4 regions of the Citrobacter sedlakii genome follow, and region 1 is predicted to be linked to each of the others. Evidence: predicted binding sites of a transcription regulator. Region 1 holds the regulator's gene; each other region holds the start of a gene.

Region 1 (7,686 bases):
TTCGGGCTTAAACGTGCTTCGTCAATCAGACACTGCGTGGCGGTTCGCGCCAGCCATTCGGCACCGCCTTCAACCTGGATCCGGGGCAGAAGTTTCATTACCAGCTCCGGAATTTCGCAGGTGGGTTGTACAGGCCGCCGGACCACTCAACGAGGTCGGCCACGCTGCCCGCCGCCAGCAGAGAGCGGGTGGCATCGGTGCGGCGAATCCCCATATCTTCCGGATAGACCACTTTGCCGCTCTGGCGCAGTTCCGCCACGCGTTTGGCATCCACGCCCAGACCGATATCGGTGATACCCGCCACGGCGGCGACCATGGCGCGACGCTCTTCCAGATCTTTCGCCCGGTAGAGGTAAGCAATCCCCTCTTCCGTCAGCACGTGGGTCACGTCATCGCCGTAAATCATGACCGGCGCCAGCGGCATGCCGGAGGCTTTCGCGACGTCAACGGCGTCGAGTTTTTCCACGAAGGTGGGTTTAACGCCCGCCTGGAAGGTTTCCACCATCTGCACGACCAGTTTTTTACCGCGCTGCATTGGGTCAGGCTCGGTGATCATATTCAGCCAGGCCGGCGTGGCGTGGCGGCGACCGTGCGGATCGTGGCCCATGTTTGGCGCGCCGCCGAAGCCGGAGAGGCGACCGCGGGTGACGGTTGAGGAGTTAGCGTAGCCATCAACCTGCAGCGTAGAGCCGATAAACATATCGACCGCGTACTGGCCTGCCAGCTGGCAGAAGGCGCGGTTAGACCGCATGGAGCCGTCGGCACCGGTAAAGAACACGTCCGGACGGGCGCGAATGTACTCTTCCATCCCCAGCTCACCGCCGAAGCAGTGTACGCTCTCCACCCAGCCGCTTTCGATTGCCGGGATCAGCGTCGGATGCGGGTTCAGCGTCCAGTGTTTACAGATTTTGCCCTTCAGGCCGAGCTGTTCGCCGTAGGTTGGCAGCAGCAGCTCAATCGCCGCGGTGTTAAAGCCAATCCCGTGGTTGAGGGACTGCACCTGATGTTCCGCGTAGATGCCTTTAATCGCCATCATCGCCATCAGGATGTGTTCCTGTTTAATCAGGCGCGGGTCGCGGGTGAAGAGCGGCTCAATGAAGAACGGCTTGTCGGCCACCACCACGTAATCGATCCACGAGCCCGGAATATCGACGCGCGGCAGATCACACTCGTCGTCCACCAGCTCGTTCACCTGTGCGATGACGATGCCGTCATGGAACGCGGCGGCTTCCACCAGCGCCGGGGTATCTTCGGTACTCGCCCCGGTATAGAGGTTACCTTTACGGTCCGCTTTAAACCCGGCAATCAGCGCCACGTTTGGCGCCAGGTCAACATACAGGCGGGAGTAAAGTTCGATGTAGGTGTGAATCGCACCGATTTCGAGCTGGCCATCTTCCAGCAGCTGCGAAATGCGCAGGCTTTGCGTACCGGAGAAGGAAAAATCCAGCTTGCGGGCGATGCCTTTCTCAAAGATATCCAGATGTTCGCTGCGGCCCACGCTTGGCATGATCATGTGCAGGTCGTGCACTTTTTCGGGATTCACTTCAGCCAGCATGCGGGACAGGAAATCTGCCTGCTTCTGGTTATTGCCTTCTAATACCACGCGGTCACCCGGCGCGATCAGTTTTTCCAGCATCGCGGTCAGGTCTGCGGTAGGCAGTACCTTGCCCTGCACCGGTACGGAAGCCAGACGCCGCTGCTTCTCAGTGCGGCGGGTATTCCAGACGCGTGCGGGTGTTTGCCCAGATAACATTATTAACCTCCTGATTCAGCTAATCATTTTGATTGCTTAACACGCTAATGAGTGTGCGCTCTGGTGAGAAAGTCATCAATTAAGCGTAGAGAGGGATCGTTAGCCTGAGAGTAATAATTGAAGTAACAATTTGTGATGAGGATCAACTACTCCATTCCAGACGCCATCCTGAGCTACGCATTTTTCATAAACACAACAGGCAAGTGGCGGTATAGTAGACGGCTGATAATGAGAGACCATCGCAGCCGTTATGAGCCAAATAACTTCGTCAGACCTTCAACTCACCGCCGTAAACTCGCGTGAATTTCGCCCAATGCGTGGTATTCGTAACCGCCATTTGCAGACCATGCTGCCGCGCCTGATCCGCCGCAAAGTGAATTTTGCCCCCCACTGGCAGCGGCTGGAGTTACCTGACGGTGACTTTGTCGATCTGGCCTGGAGTGAAGATCCGGCGTCCGCGAAACACAAACCTCGTCTGGTCGTCTTTCACGGTCTGGAAGGCAGTCTGAACAGCCCGTATGCCCATGGCCTGATTGAAGCGGCGCAAAAACGCGGCTGGCTTGGGGTGGTAATGCATTTTCGCGGCTGCAGCGGCGAGCCAAACCGCATGAACCGTATTTATCACTCTGGCGAAACCGAAGACGGCGCCTGGTTTCTACACTGGCTGCGTCGCGAATTTGGTCACGCGCCAACCGCGGCGGTGGGCTATTCGCTGGGGGGCAATATGCTGGCCTGCCTGCTGGCAAAAGAAGGGAAAAACATCCCGATAGAGGCTGCGGTGATTGTTTCCGCCCCCTTCGTGCTGGAAGCGTGCAGTTACCATATGGATAAAGGCTTTTCCCGCGTTTATCAGCGTTATCTGCTCAATTTGCTGAAGGCGAACGCGTCGCGCAAACTGGCGGCGTATCCGGGCTCCCTGCCAGTCGATCTTGCGCAGTTGAAATCCCTGCGCCGCATTCGCGAGTTTGACGATCTCATCACCGCCAAAATTCACGGTTTTGCCGACGCTATCGACTATTATCGTCAGTGTAGCGCGATGCCGTTACTCAACCGGATCGCCATCCCGACGCTGATCATCCACGCCAAAGACGATCCGTTTATGGATCATCACGTGATCCCCAAAGCCGACGATTTGCCGCCGCAGGTGGAGTATCAGCTAACGGAACATGGCGGGCACGTTGGGTTTATCGGCGGCACGCTGCGTCGCCCTGAGATGTGGCTGGAGGCGCGTATTCCCGACTGGCTGACAATGTATCTGGAGGTACCAAGATGATGATCCCCTGGCAGGAGCTCTCTCCCGAGACGCTGGACAACTTAATCGAAAGCTTTGTGTTGCGCGAAGGCACCGATTATGGTGAACATGAACGTTCACTTGAGCAAAAGGTCGCCGACGTTAAACGTCAGTTGCAGTGCGGAGAAGCGGTTCTGGTCTGGTCTGAATTGCACGAAACGGTCAACATCATGCCGCGTAAACAGTTCCGCGAATAAGCCTGTATCCTCGGCCGACTATAATAAAAAACCTAACCTACTCATGGAGTTGTTATGTCTGCCAAACATCCGGTGATTGCGGTAACAGGATCCAGCGGCGCGGGGACCACCACCACCAGCCTCGCGTTCCGTAAAATTTTTGCCCAGCTCAACCTGCGCGCGGCCGAGGTGGAAGGCGACAGTTTTCATCGTTATACCCGCCCGGAAATGGACATGGCGATCCGCAAGGCGCGCGATGCCGGACGGCATATCAGCTATTTCGGCCCCGAAGCCAATGACTTCGGCCTGCTGGAACAGACCTTCATTGAATACGGGCAGACGGGCAAAGGCCAGTCGCGCAAATATCTGCATACCTACGACGAAGCCGTACCCTGGAATCAGGTGCCTGGCACCTTCACGCCCTGGCAGCCGCTGCCGGAGCCGACCGACATCCTGTTTTATGAAGGGCTGCACGGCGGCGTGGTGACGCCACAGCATGAGGTGGCGCGCCATGTGGATTTGCTGGTGGGGGTTGTGCCCATCGTCAACCTGGAGTGGATCCAGAAACTGATCCGTGACACCAGCGAGCGTGGACATTCCCGCGAGGCGGTGATGGACTCCGTGGTGCGCTCAATGGACGATTACATCAACTACATCACGCCACAGTTTTCCCGTACCCACATCAACTTCCAGCGGGTCCCGACGGTGGATACCTCAAACCCATTCGCCGCACGCGGCATTCCCTCGCTTGATGAGAGTTTTGTGGTGATACATTTCCGCAATCTCGAAGGCATCGATTTCCCCTGGCTGCTGGCGATGCTGCAAGGTTCGTTTATTTCTCACATCAATACGCTGGTGGTACCGGGCGGCAAAATGGGCCTGGCGATGGAACTGATCATGCTGCCGCTGGTACAGCGCCTGATGGAAGGCAAGAAGATCGAATAAGCCTCAATGGCGGCTGGCCCGATTGTGCCATAAGGCAGTCGAGCGCAGCGCCATCAGGTAAAAATTATCAGGCGGCAATGACTTCATACGAGTGGGTAATATTCACCGCTTTTTCCAGCATCAGCGCCACGGAACAATACTTTTCGGCGGAAAGATCCACCGCCCGCGCCACCGCGGCGTCTTTTAAATCATGCCCCGTCACGATGAAATGCAGATTGATGTGGGTAAACAGGCGCGGCGCTTCTTCACGACGCTCGGAGGTCAGTTTTACTTCGCAATTGGTCACATCCTGACGTCCTTTTTGCAGAATGGAGACCACGTCGATAGCGCTACAGCCGCCCGCGGCCATTAACACCATTTCCATCGGGCTGGGCGCTTTATCTCCCGAATTGCCGTCCATCAGGATCTGGTGTCCGGAAGCTGACTCGCCCAGGAAGGTTAACCCTTCAACCCATTTCACACGCGCTTGCATATTTTTTTACTCCAGTGCGTCAATTTTCCTGACAGATTACGCGTACATAACAATTCTCGCAACGGAAGGCGACCTGCGTCATGCTGAAGCGAGACACCAGGAGACACACGGCTAAAGCTATGCTAAAACAGTCAGGATGCTACAGTAATACATTGACGTACTGCATGTATGCAGAGGACTTCACATTAAAGGCTGCTGTCCGTTATTGACAGCCTCTTCCCAGGAAGCGGGAAGCACATTTTTGCAACCCCAGAGACAGCGCCGTTTTCTGGCTCTGGAGACAGCTTATAACAGAGGATAATCGCGCATGGTGCTTGGCAAACCGCAAACAGACCCGACTCTCGAATGGTTCTTGTCTCATTGCCACATTCATAAGTACCCGTCGAAGAGCACGCTAATTCACCAGGGTGAAAAAGCAGAAACGTTGTACTACATCGTTAAAGGCTCTGTGGCAGTGTTGATTAAAGATGAGGAAGGTAAAGAAATGATCCTTTCTTATCTGAATCAGGGTGATTTTATTGGCGAACTGGGCCTGTTTGAAGAAGGCCAGGAACGTAGCGCATGGGTACGTGCTAAAACTGCATGTGAAGTGGCTGAAATTTCCTACAAGAAATTCCGCCAGTTGATCCAGGTGAACCCGGATATTCTGATGCGTCTCTCTTCCCAGATGGCTCGCCGCCTGCAGGTCACATCAGAGAAAGTCGGTAACCTGGCCTTCCTTGACGTGACCGGTCGTATCGCCCAGACGCTGTTGAACCTGGCGAAACAACCCGATGCAATGACCCACCCGGACGGTATGCAGATCAAAATTACCCGCCAGGAGATTGGCCAGATCGTTGGCTGCTCTCGCGAAACCGTTGGTCGTATCCTGAAGATGCTGGAAGATCAAAACCTGATCTCCGCGCACGGTAAGACCATCGTCGTTTACGGCACTCGTTAATCCCGTCGGAAATGGCGCGTTACCTGGTAGCGCGCTATTTTTGTTTTCCCGATGTGGCGCAGACTGATTTATCACCCTGAGATCAACTACGCACTACGTCAGACGCTGGTGCTCTGTTTGCCCGTGGCCGTCGGCCTGCTGATAGGCCAACTGCATCTGGGCCTGCTTTTCTCCCTCGTTCCCGCCTGCTGTAACATTGCCGGGCTTGATACGCCGCACAAGCGCTTCTTCAAGCGTCTGGTCATTGGCGCCTCGCTGTTTGCCGGGTGTAGCCTGGCGATGCAACTGTTGTTGGCGCAGGCGGTACCGTTACCGCTGATTCTGACCGGGTTGACGCTGCTCCTCGGCGTCACCGCGGAGTTAAGCTCGCTTCACGCCCGTCTGCTTCCCGCTTCGCTGATCGCCGCAATTTTTACCCTCAGTCTGGCGGGAAATATGCCAGTGTGGGAGCCGCTGCTGATCTATGCGCTGGGGACATTGTGGTATGGACTGTTTAACTGGTTCTGGTTCTGGTTGTGGCGCGAACAGCCGCTGCGCGAATCGCTAAGCCTGCTGTATCGCGAACTGGCAGATTACTGCGAAGCGAAATACAGCATGCTGACCCAGCACACCGATCCGGAAAAAGCCCTACCGCCGCTGTTGGTGCGCCAGCAGAAAGCGGTTGACCTGATCACCCAGTGCTACCAGCAAATGCATATGCTGTCGGCGCATCACAATAACGATTACAAACGGATGCTGCGCGCCTTCCAGGAAGCGCTGGATCTGCAAGAACATATCTCGGTCAGCCTGCACCAGCCGGAAGAGGTGCAAAAACTGGTCGAGCGCAGCCACGCCGAACAGGTGATCCGCTGGAACGCGCAAACCGTCGCCACGCGTCTGAGGGTGTTGGCGGATGACATTCTGTACCATCGCCTGCCCACGCGCTTCACCATGCAGAAGCAAATCGGCGCGCTGGAAAAGATCGCCAATCAACATCCGGATAACCCCGTCGGGCAGTTTTGCTACTGGCATTTCAGCCGTATAGCCCGCGTGCTTCGCACCCAGCGTCCGCTCTATGCGCGCGATCTGATGGCGGATAAACAGCGGCGGCTTCCGCTGCTACCGGCGCTGAAAAGCTATCTGTCGCTGAAGTCTCCGGCGCTGCGCAACGCCGGACGCATTAGCGTCATGCTGAGTATCGCCAGCCTGATGGGTACCGCGCTGCACCTGCCGAAGCCGTACTGGATCCTGATGACGGTACTGTTCGTGACGCAAAATGGCTACGGCGCAACGCGCGTACGCATTCTGCACCGTTCGGCCGGAACGCTGGCGGGACTTATCGTCGCGGGCGTGACGCTGCACTTTCATATCCCCGAAGGGTATACGCTGCTTTTAATGCTCTTCGTCACCCTGGTGAGCTATCTGATTATCCGCAAAAACTACGGCTGGGCGACGGTGGGGTTTACCGTCACGGCGGTGTACACCCTGCAACTGTTAACCCTGAACGGCGAACAATTTATCATTCCGCGGTTTGTCGATACGATCATCGGCTGTCTGATCGCCTTCGGCGGCACCGTCTGGCTGTGGCCGCAGTGGCAAAGCGGTCTGTTGCGCAAAAATGCCCACGACGCGCTGGAGGCGGACCAGGAGGCGATCCGCCTGATCCTCAGCGACGATCCGCAGGCGACGCCGCTGGCATACCAACGAATGCGCGTCAACCAGGCCCACAACACGCTGTTTAACTCGCTGAATCAGGCCATGCAGGAACCGGGATTTAATACGCATTATCTGGAAGATATGAAGCTGTGGGTCACCCACAGCCAGTTCATTGTCGAGCATATCAACGCGATGACCACCCTGGCGCGAGAACATACAATGCTGACACCTGATCTGGCCCAACGATATCTGCAATCGTGTGAAATTGCGCTCCAGCGTTGTCAGCAGCGGCTGGAATATGACGGGCCGGGCAGCTCTGGGGATGTAAATATTCTTGAGGCGCCAGAGATGCTCTCCCACGGGCCATTGAGCACGCTGGAACAGCATCTCCAGCGTGTGCTGGGGCATTTAAATACCATGCATACCATTTCGTCGGTGGCCTGGCGCCAGCGACCGCACCACGGGATCTGGCTC
Region 2 (7,686 bases), 330 kb from region 1:
ACCAGACGGCGTATCTTTACCGGAAGAAAGTTCGTGCGCCCAGGCGTAAGCGCCAATGACTTCCGCATTCGCGTCCATTCCGGCCGCGATTTTTCCGGTTGAGCCTTCATGGGCTTTCACCAGACCCAGGCGGGTCAGGTTCGGTAAATTCAGCGGGCCTTTGCGACCGTTATCCGCTTCGCCTTTAGCACAGGCTTCTGCGATGTGTCCCAGAGTATCGGCGCCTACATCGCCAAAGCGATCGGCATCTTCCGTTGCACCAATACCAAAGGAGTCCAGCACCATAATAAATGCACGTTTCATATTGTTCTCCATACATCTGCGCTGTAAAAAAGCGATCAGATCAGTATACCGCTATTCGGTAATACGACGATAGACCGTTGGTGTAATTTCAGGCGCGTTGTCGTCAAGGATAATTGCCGCTTTGACCGCTTTCGCCGCATCCTGCCAGCTGGTTTCATCTTTGGCATGAATCACCGCCAGCGGACGTTGGCCATCAACGCTGTCGCCCAGACGGACCATATCGGTGAAGCCGACGCTGTAATCAATGGTGTCGGATGCCTGACGACGACCGCCGCCCATCGAGACCACCGCCATGCCGAGCGCGCGGGTATCCATCGCGCTGACGAAGCCTTCGGTATCGGCATACACCGCTTTGCTGAGCATCGCGGTTGGCAGGTATTTCGCGTAGTTTTCCACGAAGTCGGTCGGGCCTTTCTGCGCCGCCACCATGCGGCCAAAAATTTCCGCCGCTTTGCCGTTGTCCAGCACCGCCTGAAGCTTCGCGCGGGCTTCCGTATCATCTTTGGCAAGCTTGCCGGAGATCAGCATCTCCACGCACAGCGCCATAGTCACGTCGAACAGGCGTGGGTTGCGATACTCGCCCGTCAGGAACTGCACGGCTTCACGCACTTCGACAGCGTTACCGGCGCTGGAAGCCAGCACCTGGTTCATGTCCGTCAGCAGTGCGGTGGTGCGCACGCCCGCGCCGTTGGAGACGCCAACGATCGCTTCGGCCAGCGCCTCAGAGAGTTCATAGGTTGGCATAAACGCGCCGCTGCCCACCTTCACATCCATCACCAGCGCGTCCAGACCTTCCGCCAGTTTTTTGGCAAGAATCGAGGCGGTAATCAGCGGGATCGAATCTACGGTTGCAGTGATATCGCGGGTCGCGTAGAAACGCTTGTCTGCCGGCGCCAGAGAGCTGGTCTGGCCGATAATCGCCACGCCAACGTCTTTAATAATTTTGCGGAAGCGGTTGTCATCCGGGAAGATATCGAAGCCCGGAATGGCTTCCAGCTTGTCGAGCGTACCGCCGGTATGGCCCAGGCCGCGCCCGGAGATCATCGGAATGTAGCCGCCGCAGGCTGCCACCATAGGACCAAGCATCAGCGACGTCACGTCACCCACGCCGCCGGTGGAGTGTTTGTCCACAATCGGGCCGTTAAGGTTGAGGCTTTTCCAGTCCAGAACGGTTCCTGAATCTCGCATCGCCATGGTCAGCGACACGCGCTCAGGCATCGACATATCGTGGAAGAAAATGGTCATCGCCAGGGCAGCAATCTGTCCTTCAGAGACGGTGTTGTCACGAATGCCGTTGATAAAGAAGCGGATCTCTTCGTCGCTCAGGGCAAGACCATCACGTTTTTTACGAATAATTTCTTGTGCGAGAAACACGGTAACCTCCTCAAACCAGGCCGGGCTCGCTACGCGTCGCCCGGCAATTCAAATCTTAGTAGCTGCTTGCGCTCTTACCGTCGCCGTGACCCAGCGCTTTCAGCAGGCTGGCCAGCAGGCTCGACGCGCCGAAGCGGTAGTGACGGGAATCCGCCCACTCAGCGCCAAACAGCTCGTCGGCAATCGCCAGAAATTTCTGCGCGTCTTCCGCCGTACGTACGCCGCCCGCAGGTTTAAAGCCCACGGTTTTTTCGACGCCCATATCACGGATCACTTCCATCATGATGCGCGCGCTTTCCGGGGTTGCGTTGACCGGCACTTTACCGGTAGAGGTTTTAATGAAATCAGCCCCGGCTTTGATAGCGATTTCAGACGCTTTACGGATCAGCGCCTCTTCTTTCAGTTCGCCAGTTTCGATGATCACTTTCAGCAGCACGTTTGCCGCCGCGCACGCGTCTTTACAGGCTTTCACCAGATCAAAGCCGACCTGCTCATTACCGGCGATCAGCGCGCGGTACGGGAACACCACGTCAACTTCGTCTGCGCCATACGCGATCGCGGCGCGGGTTTCCGCCACGGCGATCTCAATGTCGTCGTTGCCGTGCGGGAAGTTGGTGACGGTCGCGATGCGGATCTCCGGGGTGCCCTGCTCTTTCAGGGTTTTACGCGCAATGGGAATGAAACGCGGGTAGATGCAGATGGCGGCGGTGTTGCCGACCGGGGTTTTCGCCTGATGACACAACGCGATCACTTTTTCATTGGTGTCGTCATCATTCAGGGTAGTCAGATCCATCAGTTTCAGGGCACGCAGGCTGCTTGCAGTTAAATCGCTCATAACATTCTCCAACGGCATCGCCGTATCAATTCTCACCTTGCGGGTTTGTTAGTATTCTAACATCCACCCGCGATTACACTTCGATATACATCACAGTTAATGAAAACTACGTACAAATTTGCATTACTGTAATGAGATCAAATTCAAATAAATGACCTCTTCTGCCGCGATCTTCTTCGCACAGGCGCATCAGGATCAAAAGCCGCGTCAGCGCTTCTTTCTACAATGCCCGCACGCCCTTCGGCATAAAAAGGAATCACGATGACCACGAGCAACGAAACCGCGCTGCAACAGCGCTGCCAGCAAATCGTCACCAGCCCGGTGCTGAGCCCGGAGCAAAAACGGCACTTTCTGGCGCTGGAGGCCGAAAACAATTTGCCTTATCCCGCGCTGCCCGCCGGGGCGCGCCAGGCGCTGGACGACGGGGTCATTTGCGATATGTTTGAAGGCCACGCGCCGTTCAAGCCCCGCTATGTGCTCCCCGATTACGCCCGTTTTCTGCGCAATGGCTCCGCCTGGCTGGAACTGGAAGGCGCGCAGGATCTGGACGATGCGCTGTCGTTACTGACCATCCTTTATCATCATGTGCCGTCGGTAACCTCCATGCCGGTTTACCTCGGTCAGCTTGATGCGCTGTTGCAACCCTATGTTAAAATTCTAACACAAGACGCGATCGATATTCGAATAAAACGTTTCTGGCGCTATCTCGACAGAACCCTGCCAGACGCGTTTATGCATGCCAATATCGGTCCTGCCGATACTCCCATTACCCGGGCGATTTTACGTGCTGACGCAGAGCTAAAGCAGGTTGCGCCAAATCTGACCTTTATCTACGATCCAGACGTCACTCCGGACAATCTGCTGTTGGCGGTAGCAGAAAACATTTGTGAATGCAGTAAGCCGCATATTTCCAATGGCCCGGTGAATGATAAAATTTTCACAAAAGGGCAGTACGGCGTGGTGAGCTGTTACAACTCGCTGCCGCTTGGAGGCGGCGGTAGCACGCTGGTGCGTCTTAACCTGAAGGCCGTGGCGGAGCGCAGCAGCTCTGTTGATGACTTCTTCACAAATGCGCTTCCTTACTATTGCCGCCAGCAAATCGCCATCATTGATGCCCGATGTGAATTCCTCTATGAAAAATCACATTTCTTTGAGAATAGCTTCCTCGTGCAGGAAGGACTGATCGATCCACAACGTTTTGTACCCATGTTCGGTATGTACGGTCTGGCGGAAGCGGTAAACCTGCTGTGCGAAAAAGCGGGCATGCGTGCGCGCTACGGAAAAGCGGAAGCGGCTAACGAACTGGGCTATCGCATCAGCGCTCAACTGGCGGAATTTGTCGAGAATACGCCGGTAAAATATGGCTGGAAGCAGCGCGCAATGCTGCATGCACAGTCAGGGATTAGCTCTGACGTTGGCACCACGCCGGGCGCGCGTCTGCCCTATGGCGACGAGCCAGACCCGATCAGCCATCTGCAAGCCGTCGCGCCGCATCACGTCCATTATCATTCCGGGATCAGCGACATACTGACCCTGGACGAAACCATCAAACGCAATCCACAGGCGCTGGTGCAGTTGTGCCTCGGCGCGTTTAAGGCCGGGATGCGCGAATTTACCGCTAACGTCAGCGGCAACGATCTGGTCCGGGTGACTGGCTACATGGTGCGCCTGTCGGATCTGAAAAAGTATCGCGCTGAAGGTTCCCGTACCAATACCACCTGGCTGGGTGAAGAGGCCGCGCGCAATACGCGTATTCTGGAACGACAACCCCGGGTGATCGGTCATGAACAGCAGATGCGCTTCAGTCAGTAAGCTGATCCCCTTCTCCTGCGTTGACGGGCCCGGAAGTCGTCTGGCCCTGTTTTTACAGGGCTGTAATCTGCGCTGTAAAAACTGCCACAATCCATGGACGATGGGACGCTGTCACCACTGCGGCGAGTGCGTGGCGCAGTGTCCACATCAGGCGCTGAGCGTCAGCGATGGAAAAGTCATCTGGCACGCCGAACATTGCCAGCAGTGCGACACCTGTCTGAAGATGTGTCCACAACAGGCGACGCCGATGGCGCAGAGCATGAGCGTTGACCAGATGCTGACCCACATCCGCAAGGCCGCGCCGTTTATTGAAGGCATTACCGTTAGCGGCGGCGAAGCCACGACCCAGCTGCCGTTTATCCTTGAACTGTTCACCGCGATGAAAGGCGATCCGCAACTGGCATCGCTGAGTTGCCTGGTGGACAGCAACGGGCAACTCAGCGAAACCGGCTGGCTGAAACTGCTGCCCGTGTGTGAAGGCGTGATGCTCGACCTTAAAGCCTGGAGCAGCGAATGCCACAGGCGGCTTACCGGTCGCGATAACGCGCAGATTAAGCATAGTATCGTGTGGCTGGCAGAGCGTGGAAAGCTGGCGGAACTGCGGCTGCTGGTGATTCCGGGACGGGTGGATTATATGCAGCATGTCGATGCGCTCGCCGCGTTCATCCGACAGCTTGGCGATGTGCCGGTGAGGCTAAACGCCTTTCACGCGCACGGGACGCATGGCGAAGCCAGGACATGGGCAAGCGCAACGCCAGAGGACGTAGAGCAACTGGCCGATGCCCTGCGCGAGCGCGGCGTAGAAAAATTGCGCTTTCCTGCGTTATATCTGTGAATATGCCGGGGGCGCATAGAGAATATAGCGTGCGGCATCTGACCCCAGGATATTCTCAACGTTGTCACATCAGCAACAGGTTGCGTTCACCCTACGGGAAGTGCTTCTCTACCTCTTCAGCACATTTGAACACTGAGCAGCGACAACGATATTACACATCAAACAACGCCGTGGTATTGCGGTACAGCGCGTCAGCGATCACGTCCGCAGGTTCCGGGCGCAGTTCGCAAAGCGCATCAAACACCTTAACCGCCTGTTCCGGGCGGTTTGGCTGGCCCTGAAAACCATTAAGCGGCATGTCCGGGGCATCGGTTTCCAGCAGTAGCGCCGTCAGCGGCAGTTGCGCTATCACGTCGCGGGTTTTGCTGGCGCGCGGATAGGTGATCGTGCCGCCGACGCCAATCCGGTAACCCAGTTGCACAAAACGCTCGGCTTGCTGAAAACTGCCGGCAAAGCCATGGACTACGCCGGTGCGCGGCAGGTTCTGACGTTTCAGATGCATCGCCAGCTTGTCATGGGTGCGACGGGAATGGAGGATCACTGGCAGATCGTAGCGTTTTGCCAGCTTTAGCTGCGCCTCCAGGATCTGTTCCTGCCTGTCGAACCGCGGGTCGTCGCGATACAGATCCAGGCCGATCTCTCCCACCGCCACCACTTTTGCCGGACGATCGTCCAGAACCTGCTGTAAGCGTTCCAGACCGTCATCCGCATGCTGTTCGATCACTATCGGGTGTAGCCCCAGCGCGGCGTATAGCGGTACGAAGCGTTCTGCCAGCGCCAGTACGCGGGCAAAATTGGCCGCCTCTGTCGCTGGCACAATAATCTTCTCAATACCCGCTGCGCAAGCCCGCTGCAGGCTGGCGCGCTCATCGCCGGTAAACGGCGGAAAATCAAAGTGACAATGGGTATCGATAAAACGCAAACTCACGCCAGATCCTCATCAGTAAACAGTGTGTCATTGGCCTGCGGCGCTGCGGACACCGCCGCCACATGGGTATCGTTGGCGACCGGTGCGGGAGGCACCACCACCGGGCCAGGCGTGACAATTTTCGGAAGATGCCGCAGCAAAGGCGGCTCTTCGGCCAGCATTTTACCGACCGTGGCGAGAAAATAACGGCCACATAGCCGCCCGACTTTATAATCTTCGCGCAACGCCGGAATGCGGCTGCCCAACGCCATGCTTTTTAATGGCTTCGGCGGATAAATTTCAAAAAGACGGATCCTGCCCGGCGGCTTTTCAATGAAACGCTGGATGTCGGTGTAACTTGCCTCATGATGCTGCACCAGATTCACCAGCGGCTGCAGGCTGCTCTCGCCCAGCCAGCGCTCCATGCGCTTGAACCATTGCGGCGTGTAATACATTTGCGACGGCACGGTGCGGATCACCACCACCGTTTGCGCCCCTTGTTTCACTGCTTCGCGAACCGGGATCGCATCGCTAATCCCACCGTCCAGGTAGCTGACTCCTTCCAGCGACACCCCGGTGCGATAAAAACCGGGGATTGCGCTCGACGCGCGAATGATATCCAGCCAGTTCTGCTTCGTCGGCGTGAAGTAACCGGGCGTATAGTCATCGCCACGGCAGGCGCACATATAAAAATGTTTGCCGCTGTCGAACAGCCGGGCGGCGGTATCCATTTGCAGCGGCATCTGGCTGGCGGTCGCCTCCACCAGCCAGTCAAGATCGATAAGATTGCCTCCACGCACAAAGCGCAACGGATCAAAAAATTCTTTGCGCGTGGTGTAACGCATGATGACTTTGCGCCCATAGCCAGGTTGATTACAGAGGTAGGCTGAAAGATTTTGCGCGCCTGCGGAGGTGCCGTAGTAGAGATCGAACGGATTAAACTGCGCGCGCATAAATTCATCCAGCACGCCTGCGGTAAAGATGCCGCGCTGTCCTCCGCCTTCACACACCAGCGCCAGACGGCCCGGCTTGAACGGTCTTAATGACAACGGCGCAATATTGCCGAGCGTGACGGGTATACGCTGCCCCACCTCTGCCTTCCTGTTATTGTTATGCTTAAGGGAGCCAAAGTAACGCAAATTGACCGCGGCGAAAACAGAAAAAGCCAGTCCACTGGACTGGCTTCGTTGCAAGTTAGCGTTACGCTTTCACGCACTAGGGTCGTTTACGGCCCATAAACAGGCTGACCAGGAACAGGATGATACCGACGACGAAAACAATTTTCGCTGCGCCTGCAGCTGTACCTGCCAGTCCACCAAATCCCAGAGCGGCGGCAATTAACGCGATAACCAGAAATATAATGCCCCAACGAAACATAAGCCTCTCCTTTACCATAGTTAATGTCGACCGCTTGTTATGAGCGCTCAGGCTACTCATTCGCGATATTTTTAGTGTGGTGCACATTACGCCTCCCGACAAATGTCAGGAGGTCGAATACGAAGAATTACTGAGCTTTCAGATCGTTCTTGACGCTTTTCACGCCATCAACGGCTTTTGCGATGCTCTCAGCGCGATCGATTTGCGCCTGCGACTCTACGGTTCCGGACAGCTGGACAACAC
Region 3 (7,686 bases), 1.5 Mb from region 1:
GTCGCATTTCCGTGGTTTCGCTGGTATCACAGCCTACTCGTGCCTGTCGAACATCCGCTGACGCAGTCCTCTCCGCTCACGCTTGAGGCCATCGCACAGTGGCCGTTGATTACTTACCGTCAGGGCATTACCGGGCGTTCGCGTATTGATGAGGCGTTCGCACGTAAGGGATTGCTGACGGATATCGTGCTTAGCGCGCAGGATTCCGACGTAATTAAAACCTACGTCGCACTGGGGTTGGGCATAGGTCTCGTGGCTGAACAGTCCAGCGGCGTGCGGGAAGAGGGGACGTTGGTGCGCCTGGATACCCGGCATCTCTTCGACGCGAATACCGTTTGGCTGGGGTTGAAACGCGGGCAGTTACAGCGCAATTACGTCTGGCGATTTATTGAGTTATGTAACGCGGGCCTGTCGGTTGAGGAGATTAAACGGCAGGTGATGGAACCGGACGAGGTAGTGATTGATTACCAGATATAAAGCAAAAAGCCCGCTAAAAAGCGGGCTTCTTTAAATCTGGCTCCTCTGACTGGACTCGAACCAGTGACATACGGATTAACAGTCCGCCGTTCTACCGACTGAACTACAGAGGAATCGTGTGAACGAGGCGCATAATACTGGCCACACTACAGCGTGTCAACTGTAAAATTAACACGCTTTTTCAATTGGTTAATTAATCCTCAAAACAATGAATTAATGAACCTGCGAAGGTGGAGGCGCGTCCTCTTCCTGGCTGTCGCGTAGCCGTTGCAGCGGGTCCTGCTGATAGAACTGGCAAAACCGTTGCCAGAGTGCAGGGAAGCGTGGGGCGAAAAGCTCCGGCGCGCTGAAAAAGTACTCCGACAAAACAGCAAAACACTCGGCGGGATCGCTCGCTGCGTAAGCGTCGATGCTTGATGCTGTTTCGCCCACCAGATCAATTTCATCCTGAATATTGTTCATTGCCGCGTGCAGGTCATGCTCCCAACTGGCCACTTCGCGCAGTGGGATGAGCGGAATGCCACTGGCGCGATCGCCGTTACGCATGTCCAGCTTGTGCGCCACTTCGTGAATGATCAAATTGAAACCGGAAGCATCGAAGGAGTCCTGAATATCCAGCCAGTTCAGGATAATCGGCCCTTGCTGCCAGCTTTGTCCAGACTGCACGACCCGCTGGTTATGCACCAGACCAATGTCGTCTTCCCATTCATCATCGACGACAAACGGAGCAGGGTAGATGAGCACCTCATGGAAACCATCGAGCCATTCGATCCCCAATTCCAGCACCGGAAGACAAAAAAGCAGGGCAATACGCGCGCTTTTCAATGCGTCGAGTTCGAATCCCTGAAGTGCGACCAGCCTTTTTTGCTGTAAGAATCGTTCCGCCAGCGCGATCAGTCTGGCTTGTTCCTGCGCGGTTAGGGTCATCAGCAAGGGGATAGCGAGGGCTTCCTCCCACTGAGCGGACGCATTTTGCGCGTTATCTTGTGCTTTCCAGGGCCACTTTATCATCGTTTTGCTCGCAAACTCGTCACTTGAACAAAATTGAAGGGACAGGGTCTGTTAAAATGCCAAATTACCTGGCATCATGGCAACCATCAAAACGGAGAGATGCCGGAGCGGCTGAACGGACCGGTCTCGAAAACCGGAGTAGGGGCAACTCTACCGGGGGTTCAAATCCCCCTCTCTCCGCCACTATTCAAGCACTTACCCCACCCGCTGTCAGTGACGCAACTCTCGTTGAGCAAAATGAATTGACGAACTCACGTTTTTTACGCCTTGATGTGCGTCATGTTTTTCTACCGTGTCTGGACAATTTCGGACATATCAAAGACGTGAGACTGGTATAGCAGGCAACAAAAAGCCCGCCAGAGGCGGGCTTGGGTGAGACGGTGGGATTAGAACTGATACACTAAACCCACTGCAACGATATCATCGGTTGCGATACCGTTATCCGCGTAGAAGTTATCGTCTTCGTCCAGCAGGTTGATTTTGTAGTCAACGTAGGTGGACATGTTTTTGTTGAAGTAGTAAGTCATACCCACGTCAACGTATTTCACCAGATCTTTGTCGACATAGCGCCAGTGACCACGATGAATATCCTGGCCGCCTAAGTCGACGCCTTTAGATTGCAGGTACGCGATAGACGGACGCAGACCGAAGTCGAACTGATACTGTGCGACAACTTCGATGTTTTGGGTCTTGTTAGCGATGCCGCCTTCAAAATCTTCACCACTTCCGTAAGAAGTCATATTGCGGGTTTCTGCATACATGGCTGCCAGATAAACGTTGTTAGCATCGTATTTCGCGCCAACGGTCCAGGCTTCAGCCGTTTCGCCGCCAGCATATTTGTTAGCCTGACTGCGATCGCCATAACCGCGACGAACCTGATTATCGGTACGATCGGAAGTAGAGTAAGCAGCCCCCAGGCTCAGCCCGAAGTCAAAGTCGTAAGACGCGGACATACCGAAACCGTCGCCATTCTCACGTGCCAGTTTACGTTTGCCGCCATTACCTGTGCCTTCACCTGAACCCGGGTTTTCATTGTTACCCTGATACTGCAGCGCAAAATTCAGACCGTCTACCTGTCCAAAGAAACCGTTATTACGGTAGGTGGCAACGCCATTGGTACGTCCGGTCATGTAGACATCGGTCTGCGACCAGGTATCACCGCCGAACTCCGGCAGCATATCGGTCCATGCTTCAACGTCGTAAACCACACCGTAATTGCGACCGTAGTCGAAGGTGCCATTCTGACCGAAGCCTAAACCCGCGAAACCCAGACGGGTCCAGGAGTTAGCGCCTTCGCCTTCAGTGGTATTTGCCTGGATATTGTATTCCCACTGACCGAAGCCCGTTAACATGTCGTTAATCTGCGTTTCGCCTTTGAAGCCTAAACGCGCATAAGACATATCGCCGTCGTTACCCGTGTCATCAGAGAAATAGTGCAGACCATCAACTTTGCCGTACAGGTCCAGTTTATTGCCGTCTTTATTATAGATTTCCGCTGCATTTGCTGCGCCCGCAACCAATAATGCCGGGACAAGCATTGCCAATACTTTTCTTTTCATTATGTATTCCCTTATGATAATAACCATCATGAATAAGTGCTTTTTTCACGAAAGCACATTTGGATACTATTCTAAAGAGTTCATTTTATTTTAAATATTACATGTAACAAATGTATTTAAAATATTTCAATATGTGTCTAACAGGGAATTTAAAATTCATTATATATGAGTCGATTACAATGTATTCATGATTGTTATCTATTTATATCAGATAGTTATTGGTTTTTGAGGTTGATTTTTACAATGAATGTTTTATGCCTTCTCAAACACGACGCTTCAGGGGATAAGCATAAAAAAAACCGACATAAATGCCGGTTGTAAATGAGGGGGTAAATAAATGATAAAAAGGCTAATAACCTAAGGATAATGCCATGTTTGATCTAAAGTGAAAAGGGAGGGGATAAAGCACGATTATTATTATTGTCATCAATGTATTCACTCGGAATAAACCTGACAAAAGCGGTAAAATAGGGTTGATATGCGAGATTTTCAGGCGCATGGGTAATTTGCGCCGGATCAAAACATATGCAAAATAAATGGTTGGTTTTTAGACAATCACCTCCACGCCCGCATAATGTGACTATACTCACAAACAGTTAAGTGAAATTTTTTCTGCATCAGATCACAAAACTGGAGATTTCTTTGAGTCGTCTGGAAGTAAACGCAAGCCGTAGCCTGGGGGGCAAACTGGCGCTGTGGGTATTTTATGTCTTTTGCCTCTATTTCATCTGGGCAATGTTGCATTATGTATGGGTTATCAGTCATGTCGAATCTGCTCCGGTTGCCGGATTCGACAGCAGCCCCGGTTCAACCAGCGGGAAATGGCTGGGGGCGTTGCTCGGCTTTGTAGTGCTAAGCGTCGTGGGTGCCATTCTCGGCGCTATCGCCTGGTATACGCGCCCACGCACCTCGTCAGAGTGAACGCGGCGCTAAAAATTGCTACTGTAGCGGTTTCAAACGCACGGGAGGCAATGTGGATCTTCAGCACTGGCAGTCACAATTTGAAGCGTGGTTAGTGAACCACCATAACCAACAGGACGCCGCCCACGATATCTTCCATTTCCGCCGGGTCTGGGCGACTTCTCGTCAGCTCAGTCGTGGGCTGGCTGTGGATGAACTCGTGGTACTGACGGCCTGTTATTTTCATGACATTGTCAGTCTTGCTAAAAATCATCCTGAACGCCACCGCTCGTCTGTCCTTGCTGCCGCTGAAGCGCGCCGTATTCTTATTCATGACTTTCCCGGCTTCCCGGCATCACGGTTAGCGGGGGTTTGTCACGCCATTGAAGCCCATAGCTTCAGCGCCAATATAGCCCCTGTTACCCTGGAAGCGAAAATCGTACAGGACGCCGACCGGCTTGAAGCGCTGGGGGCGATTGGCCTGGCGCGTGTCTTCGCCGTTTCGGGTTCGTTAGGCGCGGCGCTGTTCGATGCGGAAGATCCGCTTGCCCGGCGGCGAGCGCTCAACGATAAACAGTTCGCGCTCGATCACTTCCAGACCAAACTGCTGGCGCTGCCCAACACCATGCAAACCGCCCGGGGGAGGGAACTGGCGCGACACAACGCAGATTTCCTGGTGACCTACATGGCGAAGCTCAGCGCCGAGCTGAAAGGCGAGTATGCGTCGCTGGACGCCACGGTGATTGCGGCGTTTAGCCCCAACCACGCGTGACGCCAAATTTATGTTACTCTCACATCACTCTTTTTTGGCCGGTTAAAGATATGCAGCACACTCTCTCAGTAGCGGACTCGCTGATTCCTGCGACAGACAATAGCGCGGAGTCGATACAGGCGATGCTGGCGAAGTTAATGGAAATCTATGATGTCAAAACGCTGGTGGCGCAGCTGAACGGGGTTGGCGAACACCACTGGAGTCCGGCCATCTTAAAGCGTGCGGTGGCGAACGCCTCGGTCTGGCACCGGCTGAGTGAACGTGAAGCGGCGCATTTGCGTACGTTGCTTCCCGCGCCGCCAGCGCATCATCCCCATTATGCTTTTCGCTTTATCGATCTTTTTGCGGGCATAGGCGGGATCCGCCGCGGGTTTGAAGCGATCGGCGGGCAGTGTGTTTTTACCAGCGAATGGAATAAACATGCGGTACGCACGTATAAAGCTAACTACTACTGCGACCCGGACAGCCATCACTTTAATGAAGATATCCGCGATGTCACGCTGAGCCACCGCGAAGGCGTGAATGACGCTCAGGCGGCAGAGCACATTCGCCAGCATGTGCCGGAACACGATGTACTCCTGGCGGGCTTCCCCTGTCAGCCGTTTTCTCTGGCTGGCGTGTCGAAGAAGAATGCGCTCGGTCGCGCTCACGGTTTCGCCTGCGATACGCAGGGCACGCTGTTCTTTGATGTCGTGCGCATCATTGACGCGCGGCGTCCGCCGATCTTTGTGCTGGAAAACGTGAAAAACCTGAAAAGCCACGATCAGGGTAAAACGTTCCGCATCATTATGCAGACGCTTGACGAGCTGGGTTATGACGTGGCGGATGCAGAGGACAATGGCCCTGACGATCCGAAGATCATTGATGGCAAACATTTTCTGCCTCAGCACCGCGAACGCATTGTGCTGGTTGGGTTTCGCCGCGAACTCAACCTCAAGGGCGATTTTACCCTGCGGGACATCACCACGCGTTATCCGCAGCGGCGTATCACCCTTGGCGAACTTCTTGAACCTGTCGTTGAGGCGAAATATGTTCTGACGCCTGTGCTGTGGAAGTATCTCTACCGCTATGCGAAAAAACATCAGGCGAAGGGGAACGGTTTTGGTTATGGCATGGTATACCCGACCAACCCGGACAGCGTCACGCGAACGCTGTCCGCTCGTTACTACAAAGACGGCGCGGAAATTCTGATCGATCGCGGCTGGGATATGGCGAAAGGCGAAGCCCATTTCGACGATCCGCAAAACCAGCAGCATCGTCCGCGTCGCTTAACGCCCAGAGAGTGCGCTCGGCTGATGGGCTTTGAATCGCCGCAGGGATACCAGTTCCGCATTCCGGTTTCCGATACCCAGGCCTATCGTCAGTTTGGCAACTCGGTCATCGTGCCGGCCTTTGCCGCGGTGGCGAGCCTGCTGGAGGAGAAAATCAAAGCCGCTGTCGCCCTGCGTCAGCAAGGGATGGCCAGTGGCGGACGTTCACGATAAGGCCACGCGCAGTAAAAACATGCGGGCCATAGCGACCCGCGATACCGCTATTGAAAAACGTCTTGCCGCGCTGCTGACGGAACAGGGGATCGCCTATCGCGTGCAGGATGCCGGGCTGCCGGGGCGGCCTGACTTTGTGATCGACGATTATCGCTGCGTCATTTTCACCCACGGCTGCTTCTGGCATCAGCACCACTGCTATCTGTTTAAGGTGCCGGCGACGCGGACCGCGTTCTGGCTGGAAAAAATTGGCAAAAACGTAGAGCGCGATCGTCGTGATGTTCAGCGTCTAAAGGCGCTCGGCTGGCGGGTATTGGTGGTCTGGGAGTGCGCCCTGCGCGGGCGGGAAAAACTCAGCGACGCCGCTCTGTCCGAACGTCTTGAAGAGTGGATCTGCGGGGATGGCGCCCCCGCGCAGATCGACACGCAGGGAATACACCTACTGTAGCGTTTTATCTTTTACCGTCGTTGCCACAACCGGTTTAGCCGGGAACAGATATTTACCCAGCGTTACCAGCACGACCGCAAAGACGATAACCCCCAGCGCCAGCCATTCAATCGGCGCCAGACGTTCGCCGCCAAGTCCGGTGCCCAGCAATACCGCCACCACCGGGTTCACATAGGCATAGCTGGTTGCCAGCGCCGGGCTGACGTTGCGGATAAGATACATGTAGGCGTTAATCGCGATGATTGACCCAAACACCGCCAGGTAACCGACGGCGAAGAAGCCGGAAAGCGAGGGCAGCACGGTAAGCTTTTCACCGCTAAGAAACGACGCGCACATCAGCACCACGCCAGCGGCCAGCATTTCAATGGCGCCCGCCATCATGCCCACCGGTAGCGTAATACGCGAGCCGTAAACGGAGCCGAACGCCCAGCTAATGGAGCCAATCAAAATCAACATCGCCCCCCACGGATTACCGCTTAAATTGCCGCCGCTGTTAAGCATGACAATCCCCGCCAGACCAATCGCAATCCCCATCCACTCGAGCTTACGGGTCCTGATGCCGAAGAAATGGCTGAAACACAGGGTGAACAACGGGACTGTCGCCACGACTACGGCGGCGATACCCGAAGGGACATTCTGATGTTCAGCCACGGTAACCAGTCCGTTGCCGACGGCTAACAGGAGAATGCCAATCAGCGCGGCGTTGAGCAGGGGCCGTAGCGGCGGGAGCTTATGTCCCCGAAGCAGTAAAAAGGCGGTTAACAGCACGCCAGCGGCCAGGAAGCGCACGCCGGCCATCATCAGCGGCGGCCAGCTCTCCACGCCGATACGGATAACGAAATACGTGGAACCCCAAATGATATACAGGGCGAATAACGCACTGAAAAGCGGTAACAACTGCCGAAAACGCATAATCCCTCACGGGCGAAAGAGTCAGAATCAATAGAGTAAACGCGAAAATACCTGCCTGGCGAGCACTATACTCGCAGCATGTTGTTAAATAAATGTTGACGAGCAACATCTGTTTCCGCTCTG
Region 4 (7,686 bases), 1.3 Mb from region 1:
GGGGGGCAAACGGGGAGCGGTGATGGGAGGCATTGGTACGATTGGCGTCATTATTGGCGCGGATATCCCAATGTTCCTCGGTTCAATGATCATGGGACCGCTAGGCGGGCTGGTGATTAAATATATTGACCGACTGCTGGACAGGCGCATTCCTGCCGGTTTTGAAATGGTGATTAATAACTTCTCCCTGGGTATCGCCGGGATGATCTTGTGTCTGCTGGGGTTTGAGGTCATTGGCCCGGCGGTACTGGTTGCCAATAACTTTGTGAAGGAGTGTATTGAATCGTTGGTACATGCGGGCTACCTGCCGCTACTGTCGTTAATTAATGAACCAGCAAAAATCCTTTTTTTAAACAATGCGATTGACCAGGGCGTTTATTATCCACTGGGTATGCAGCAAGCCTCGGAGACAGGAAAATCCATTTTCTTTATGGTGGCGTCTAACCCGGGTCCGGGTCTGGGTTTACTGCTTGCGTTCACCTTGTTTGGTAAAGGGATGGCGAAGAAGTCTGCACCCGGCGCCATGATCATCCATTTCCTGGGCGGTATCCATGAACTGTATTTCCCGTATGTGCTGATGAAACCGTTGACGCTGATCGGCATGATTGCGGGCGGGATGAGCGGAACGTGGGTCTTTAATGTATTAGGCGGCGGGCTGGTCGCCGGGCCGAGCCCTGGGTCGATTTTTGCTTACCTGGCGCTGACGCCGAAGGGGGCTTTCCTGGCGACGATTGCCGGTGTTACGGCGGGAACGCTGGTGACCTTTGTGGTGACCTCTTTCATATTAAAAATGGAAAAAAATAGCGCTGGCGAAAGTGAAGATACCTTCAGTGATTCCACGAAAGCCGTCAAGGCAATGAAGCAGGAGGGTAAATTCTCTTACCGTGATGTGAAACGAATAGCATTTGTTTGCGATGCGGGAATGGGGTCGAGCGCGATGGGAGCAACGACGTTTCGTAAACGCCTGGAAAAAGCGGGATTAACGGTCGATGTCAAACATTATGCAATCGAAAATGTCCCCGAGGATGCCGATATTATCGTGACGCATGCCAGCCTGGAGGGGCGCGTTAAACGGGTTAGCGACAAACCCGTCGTTCTGATTAAAAACTATATTGGCGACCCGTTGCTCGACGATTTATTTCATCACCTTACGACGAAGTAATATTTCTGGTTTCTGGAGTAAATATGAAAACGAAAGTGGCAGCCATCTATGGCAAGCGGGATGTCCGTATCCGTGAATTTGAACTACCTGACATTACGGATAATGAATTATTAGTCAGCGTTATTTCTGACAGCGTCTGTTTGTCTACCTGGAAAGCGGCAACATTAGGCAGCGAACATAAACGTGTGCCAGATGATCTGGAGAATCATCCGGTGATTACCGGTCATGAATGTGCCGGGATCATTGTCGAAGTCGGGAAAAATCTAACCGATAAATATAAAAAGGGCGAGCGCTTCGTTTTACAACCCGCAATGGGCTTGCCGAGTGGTTATTCTGCCGGATACAGCTATGAATATTTTGGCGGTAATGCGACGTATATGATTATCCCGGAGATCGCGATTAAGTTGGGCTGCGTTTTACCCTATCACGGCTCTTATTTCGCCGCCGCATCGCTGGCGGAACCGATGTGCTGCATAATTGGCGCTTATAACGCCAATTATCACACTACGCCTTACGTTTACGATCACCGGATGGGCATTAAACCTGGCGGCAATATCGCGCTATTAGCCTGTGCCGGGCCGATGGGGATAGGCGCCATTGACTATGCCATTAATGGCGGGATCCAGCCGTCGCGGGTCGTGGTGGTGGATATCGATGAAACGCGACTGGCCCAGGCCAGCCGCTTGCTAACGGTTGAGCACGCGGCCAGTAAAGGCATCGAGCTTATTTATGTGAATACCGCCGGAATAAAAGAGCCCGCAGCCATGCTTCGCGATCTTACGGACGGTAGCGGTTTTGATGACGTATTTGTCTATGCCGCTGTTCCGGCCCTTGTCGAACTGGCGGATGAGCTTCTCGCGGAAGACGGTTGCCTGAACTTTTTTGCCGGGCCGACGGACAGTCGCTTCAGGGTGCCGTTCAACTTTTACAACGTGCATTACAACAGTACACATGTGGTCGGAACATCCGGCGGTTCCACCGACGATATGAAAGAGGCGATTGCATTAAGCGCTACGGGACAACTGCAACCGTCTTTTATGGTCACCCATATCGGCGGGCTGGATGCGGTGCCGGATACGGTCCTCAATCTTCCCGATATTCCGGGCGGCAAGAAGCTGATTTATAACGGCGTCACGATGCCGCTGACGGCGATCGCTGATTTCGCGGAAAAAGGCAAAACCGATCCGTTGTTTCGTGAACTGGCGCGTCTGGTTGAAGAGACGCACGGTATCTGGAACGAAAAGGCTGAGAGATTCCTGCTGGCGCAATTTGGCGTGGACGTAGGGGAGGCTGCTGCATGATCTCTCTGACATGGCCGCTATTTCGCACAACGGAACGGGCGGCGCTGGCAGCCTGGCCGCAAACCGGATGCGGCGACAAAAACCGGATCGATGGTCTCGCGGTCAGCGCGATGCGACAGGCTCTGAACGAGGTGGCTATCCGTGGGAGAATTGTCATTGGCGAGGGGGAAATCGATTGTGCGCCGATGTTATGGATCGGTGAGGAGGTCGGAACAGGCAGCGGGCCGGAGGTGGATATCGCTGTCGATCCTATTGAAGGAACCCGTATGGTCGCAATGGGGCAGAGCAATGCGCTGGCGGTCATGGCTTTCGCCCCGCGCGGCAGTTTGCTTCACGCACCTGACATGTATATGAAAAAGCTGGTTGTTAATGCCCAGGCAAAAGGCGCGATCGATCTGGCGCTTCCGTTAGCCGACAATTTACGCAATGTGGCGGCGGCGCTGGGAAAACCGCTGGATCGCTTACGCATGGTCACGCTGGACAAACCCCGGCTTCATCCGGCGATTGCCGAGGCAACACAGCTCGGCGTAAAGGTTTTTGCCCTGCCCGATGGCGATGTGGCGGCCAGCGTTCTGACCTGTCTGCAGGACAATCCGTATGACCTGATGTATACGCTCGGCGGTGCGCCGGAAGGGGTGATTTCCGCTTGTGCGGTCAAAGCGCTCGGGGGCGATATGCAGGCAGAGCTGATCGACTTTTGTGAAGCGAAAGGCGATACCGCAGATAATCGCGTGATTGCTGTCCGTGAACGACAACGCTGTGCGGAGATGGGCGTCGAGATTAACCGCGTCTATGCGATCGACACGTTAGTAAAGGGAAATGACATTCTCTTTAGTGCAACGGGCGTGACGGGGGGCGACCTTCTGAAGGGGATCCAACAGGTTGCGAAGGGTGTGCGCACGCAAACTTTACTGATCGGCGGCGCGGATCGAACGTGTAATATAATAGACTCTCTGCATTCATGGTGATTTATCGGGACACAAATGACGACGCTGACAGAAGACGATGTGCTTGAGCAACTGGACGCTCAGACCAATTTACTTTCGTTTATGACGACGGCACATGACATTTTGCTTCAGGGCATTAAACGCTTTCTGCCGTCGCTGTTTGTCGATAATGATGAAGAGATCGTGGAGTATGCAGTGAAGCCGTTACTCGCGCAGAGTGGGCCGCTTGATGATATCGACGTTGCGTTACGCCTGATTTATGCGTTGGGAAAAATGGAAAAATGGCTGTATGCCGACATCACCCATTTTTCCCAGTTTTATCGCTACCTTAAGGAACAGGACACGATCCCGGGCTTTACGGATGACATCACCTGGGATTTCGTCAGTAACGTAAACAGTATTACCCGTAATGCAACCTTATATGGCGCGCTTGAGTCGATGAAGTTTGCCGACTTCGCCACCTGGTCCGAGGTTCGCTTTACCGGCATGATCAAGACGGCGATGACGCTGGCGGTAACGACAATTTTAAAGGAATTAATGCCGTGAAAATCGGACTGACGGTTAATGGGCTGGACGTTACCGCGCATTACCACGACGATGAAATTGAAATCGTCCATAAACCCCTGTTGCGACAGCTGGCGAAAATAAACGCTGCGCATACTGGACAACGAACCCTTATTTTTCTCTGCGCCCCTCCCGGGACCGGCAAATCCACGCTAACCACATTTTGGGAGTATCTCTGTCAACAGGACGCCAGTCTGCCAACGATCCAGACTCTGCCGATGGATGGCTTTCATCATTACAACGCGTGGCTGGAGGCGCATAACTTGCGAGCCAGTAAAGGCGCGCCGGACACCTTTGACGTGGATAAACTGGCGCGCAATCTGCGTCAGATCAGGGAAGCGGAAGGCGCCTGGCCGCAGTACGATCGGCAAACCCATGAGCCGGTTGAAAATGCCATCCCGGTAACCGCGCCGTTGGTGATTGTTGAAGGAAACTGGCTTTTGCTGAAGGAACCGCGTTGGCAGGCACTGGCGGAGTTTTGCGATTATTCGATCTTTATACGCGCACCGGAAGAGGCGCTTCGATCGCGCCTGATCGCCCGTAAACTGGCGGGAGGATCGTCTCAGGGTGATGCCGAAGCATTCTATGAACGCACTGATGGGCCGAACGTGCGTCGGGTTCTGCAAAACAGTCGATCGGCCGACCTTACGTTAGTCATGACGCCGACAGGTGAGTATCGGCTCTGCTAAGAGGGCCGCCTGGCGTACGATTCCTGGAATCGGCGCCGGGGCAACCGCTATTACTCCTGGGTGGAATAATTTCTGCGAACCAGGGGCGTGAAATGTGATGTAAGTCATATAGCTGGCTTAATCAACTGGACAATCATTCCTTTTATTCCTCGTTTCGCTTATTCTAGCTGAAGCGTTTCAGTCGATTAAATGTTCGACAAATAATCAATCAGTCGCAGTTTGCGACAGGTAAGGTTTCCCTGAACGATGCGCTGGATTACTCTGTCAGCCACATCTGAATCAGGATAGCCTTGCAGGAGATCTATGACCGTACGCGTAGCGATTAATGGCTTCGGTCGCATCGGACGTAACGTGGTTCGCGCTTTATACGAATCCGGACGTCGGGCGGAAATCACCGTGGTGGCCATCAACGAACTGGCGGATGCCGCAGGCATGGCGCATTTGTTGAAATATGACACCAGCCATGGACGTTTTGCATGGGACGTTCGCCATGAGCGCGAGCAGCTCATTGTCGGCGACGATTCGATCCGCATCCTGCATCAGCCTTCGCTTGCCGCGTTGCCCTGGCGTGAACTGGGCGTTGATATTGTCCTCGACTGCACGGGCGTATACGGCAGCCGCGAACACGGCGAAGCGCATATCGCCGCAGGCGCGAAGAAAGTGCTCTTTTCACATCCTGGCAGCCACGATCTCGACGCCACCGTTGTGTTTGGCGTCAATCAGGATCGCCTGCGGGCACAAGACCGCATTGTGTCAAACGCGTCCTGCACGACGAACTGCATCATTCCCGTCATCAAATTATTAGATGATGCCTATGGCATCGAGTCTGGTACGGTGACCACAATACACTCCGCCATGCACGATCAGCAGGTTATCGATGCATACCATCCTGACCTGCGGCGTACGCGTGCGGCGAGTCAGTCGATCATTCCGGTCGATACCAAACTGGCGGCAGGCATTACCCGTATTTTTCCGCAGTTTAACGATCGTTTTGAGGCCATTGCGGTGCGTGTTCCCACGATAAACGTCACGGCAATCGACTTAAGCGTCACGGTGAAGAAACCGGTAAAAGCCAATGAAGTCAACCAGTTGCTGCAAAAAGCGGCACAAGGTGCATTTCATGATATAGTTGACTATACGGAATTACCGTTGGTCTCAGTAGATTTTAACCATGACCCGCACAGCGCCATCGTCGATGGCACACAAACGCGAGTCAGTGGTGGGCACCTGATAAAGACGCTGGTCTGGTGCGATAATGAATGGGGCTTTGCTAACAGAATGCTCGACACCACGTTAGCCATGGCCGCTATTGGTTTCAGGTAAAGCGCGTAAGCGCTTGCAAAACTTTAAGAATCAACGAGAGGATTCACCATGTCTGTAATCAAGATGACCGATCTGGATCTTGCTGGTAAACGCGTTTTCATCCGTGCGGATCTGAACGTGCCAGTTAAAGAAGGGAAAGTAACCAGCGACGCGCGTATCCGTGCTTCCCTGCCGACTATCGAACTGGCGCTGAAACAGGGTGCGAAAGTGATGGTCACTTCCCACCTGGGTCGTCCTACCGAAGGCGAGTACAACGAAGAATTCTCTCTGCTGCCGGTTGTTAACTACCTGAAAGACAAACTGTCCAACCCGGTTCGTCTGGTTAAAGATTACCTGGACGGCGTTGAAGTGGCGGCCGGTGAGCTGGTGGTTCTGGAAAACGTTCGCTTTAACAAGGGCGAGAAGAAAGACGACGAAGCGCTGTCCAAAAAATACGCGGCGCTGTGCGACGTGTTCGTCATGGACGCATTTGGTACGGCTCACCGTGCGCAGGCGTCTACTCACGGTATCGGCAAATTTGCTGACGTAGCCTGTGCCGGCCCGCTGCTGGCGGCTGAACTGGACGCGCTGGGTAAAGCGTTGAAAGAACCGGCTCGTCCGATGGTCGCTATCGTCGGCGGTTCTAAAGTCTCTACCAAACTGACGGTACTGGACTCCCTGTCCAAAATCGCTGACCAGCTGATCGTGGGCGGCGGTATCGCCAACACCTTCGTTGCCGCTCAGGGCCACAGCGTAGGGAAATCCCTGTACGAAGCTGACCTGGTTGACGAAGCAAAACGTCTGCTGACCACCTGTGATATCCCGGTGCCGACTGACGTTCGCGTTGCCACCGAGTTCTCTGAAACCGCCGCGGCTACGCTGAAATCTGTCTCTGACGTGAAAGAAGACGAGCAGATCCTGGACATCGGCGACGCGTCTGCACAGCAACTGGCTGAGATCCTGAAGAATGCGAAAACCATTCTGTGGAACGGTCCGGTCGGCGTATTTGAATTCCCGAACTTCCGTAAAGGGACTGAAATCGTGGCTAACGCTATTGCAGACAGCGAAGCGTTCTCTATCGCTGGCGGCGGTGACACTCTGGCGGCTATCGATCTGTTCGGTATTGCAGACAAAATCTCCTACATCTCCACTGGCGGCGGCGCATTCCTCGAATTCGTGGAAGGCAAAGTTCTGCCAGCCGTAGCGATGCTCGAGGAGCGCGCGAAGCAGTAAATTTGTTCAGGCGGGGAAACCCGCCTGTTTTTCAGCGCGCTGAAAGGCCCGCTCCCCCGTTTTAACGGTCGAAGATACAGAAACAGGACTCGCAACATGTCTAAAATTTTTGATTTCGTAAAACCTGGCGTTATCACTGGCGATGACGTACAGAAAGTTTTCCAGGTAGCTAAAGAAAACAACTTTGCTCTGCCAGCAGTAAACTGCGTCGGCACCGACTCCATCAACGCCGTTCTGGAAACCGCTGCAAAAGTGAAAGCGCCGGTTATCGTTCAGTTCTCCAACGGTGGCGCTTCTTTCATCGCGGGCAAAGGCGTAAAAACTGACGTTCCTCAGGGCGCTGCTATCCTGGGTGCGATCTCCGGTGCGCATCACGTTCACCAGATGGCTGAACACTACGGTGTTCCGGTTATTCTGCACACCGACCACTGCGCGAAGAAACTGCTGCCGTGGATCGACGGTCTGCTGGACGCGGGTGAGAAACACTT

Evidence for each region. Region 1 encodes CRP, which controls carbon source genes, mostly activating them, when cyclic AMP is high. Its sites were predicted from a motif close to ATGTGANNNNNNTCACAT; they were not measured.
Region 2: the regulator CRP is predicted to act here: its motif matches at 2,644-2,661, upstream of deoC (deoxyribose-phosphate aldolase).
Region 3: the regulator CRP is predicted to act here: its motif matches at 3,622-3,639, upstream of drpB (cell division protein DrpB).
Region 4: the regulator CRP is predicted to act here: its motif matches at 4,756-4,773, upstream of epd (erythrose-4-phosphate dehydrogenase).

What each region holds. Positions count from the first base shown of each region.
Region 1 covers NZ_CP071070.1:439,076-446,761, reverse strand. The annotation lists gene JY391_RS02070 (triphosphoribosyl-dephospho-CoA synthase) at 1-98, opposite strand, end outside; gene mdcA (malonate decarboxylase subunit alpha) at 98-1,753, opposite strand; gene JY391_RS02060 (hydrolase) at 2,004-3,026, shown strand; gene JY391_RS02055 (YheU family protein) at 3,023-3,241, shown strand; gene JY391_RS02050 (phosphoribulokinase) at 3,296-4,165, shown strand; gene JY391_RS02045 (OsmC family protein) at 4,233-4,637, opposite strand; gene crp (cAMP-activated global transcriptional regulator CRP) at 4,945-5,577, shown strand; gene JY391_RS02035 (YccS/YhfK family putative transporter) at 5,629-7,686, shown strand, end outside.
Region 2 covers NZ_CP071070.1:772,184-779,869, reverse strand. The annotation lists gene deoB (phosphopentomutase) at 1-303, opposite strand, end outside; gene deoA (thymidine phosphorylase) at 355-1,677, opposite strand; gene deoC (deoxyribose-phosphate aldolase) at 1,733-2,512, opposite strand; gene JY391_RS03690 (YjjI family glycine radical enzyme) at 2,774-4,324, shown strand; gene JY391_RS03685 (YjjW family glycine radical enzyme activase) at 4,296-5,159, shown strand; gene JY391_RS03680 (metal-dependent hydrolase) at 5,311-6,087, opposite strand; gene JY391_RS03675 (patatin-like phospholipase family protein) at 6,084-7,157, opposite strand; gene JY391_RS03670 (DUF1328 domain-containing protein) at 7,282-7,443, opposite strand; gene osmY (molecular chaperone OsmY) at 7,571-7,686, opposite strand, start outside.
Region 3 covers NZ_CP071070.1:1,893,916-1,901,601, forward strand. The annotation lists gene cbl (HTH-type transcriptional regulator Cbl) at 1-477, shown strand, start outside; tRNA gene JY391_RS08960 (tRNA-Asn) at 515-590, opposite strand; gene mtfA (DgsA anti-repressor MtfA) at 691-1,488, opposite strand; tRNA gene JY391_RS08970 (tRNA-Ser) at 1,582-1,671, shown strand; gene ompC (porin OmpC) at 1,875-3,047, opposite strand; gene drpB (cell division protein DrpB) at 3,699-3,968, shown strand; gene JY391_RS08985 (phosphohydrolase) at 4,021-4,719, shown strand; gene JY391_RS08990 (DNA cytosine methyltransferase) at 4,770-6,203, shown strand; gene JY391_RS08995 (very short patch repair endonuclease) at 6,184-6,651, shown strand; gene yedA (drug/metabolite exporter YedA) at 6,643-7,563, opposite strand.
Region 4 covers NZ_CP071070.1:3,870,951-3,878,636, reverse strand. The annotation lists gene JY391_RS18465 (PTS mannitol transporter subunit IIBC) at 1-1,162, shown strand, start outside; gene JY391_RS18460 (zinc-binding dehydrogenase) at 1,186-2,463, shown strand; gene glpX (class II fructose-bisphosphatase) at 2,460-3,431, shown strand; gene JY391_RS18450 (MltR family transcriptional regulator) at 3,447-3,956, shown strand; gene JY391_RS18445 (nucleoside/nucleotide kinase family protein) at 3,953-4,663, shown strand; gene epd (erythrose-4-phosphate dehydrogenase) at 4,967-5,986, shown strand; gene pgk (phosphoglycerate kinase) at 6,035-7,198, shown strand; gene fbaA (class II fructose-bisphosphate aldolase) at 7,295-7,686, shown strand, end outside.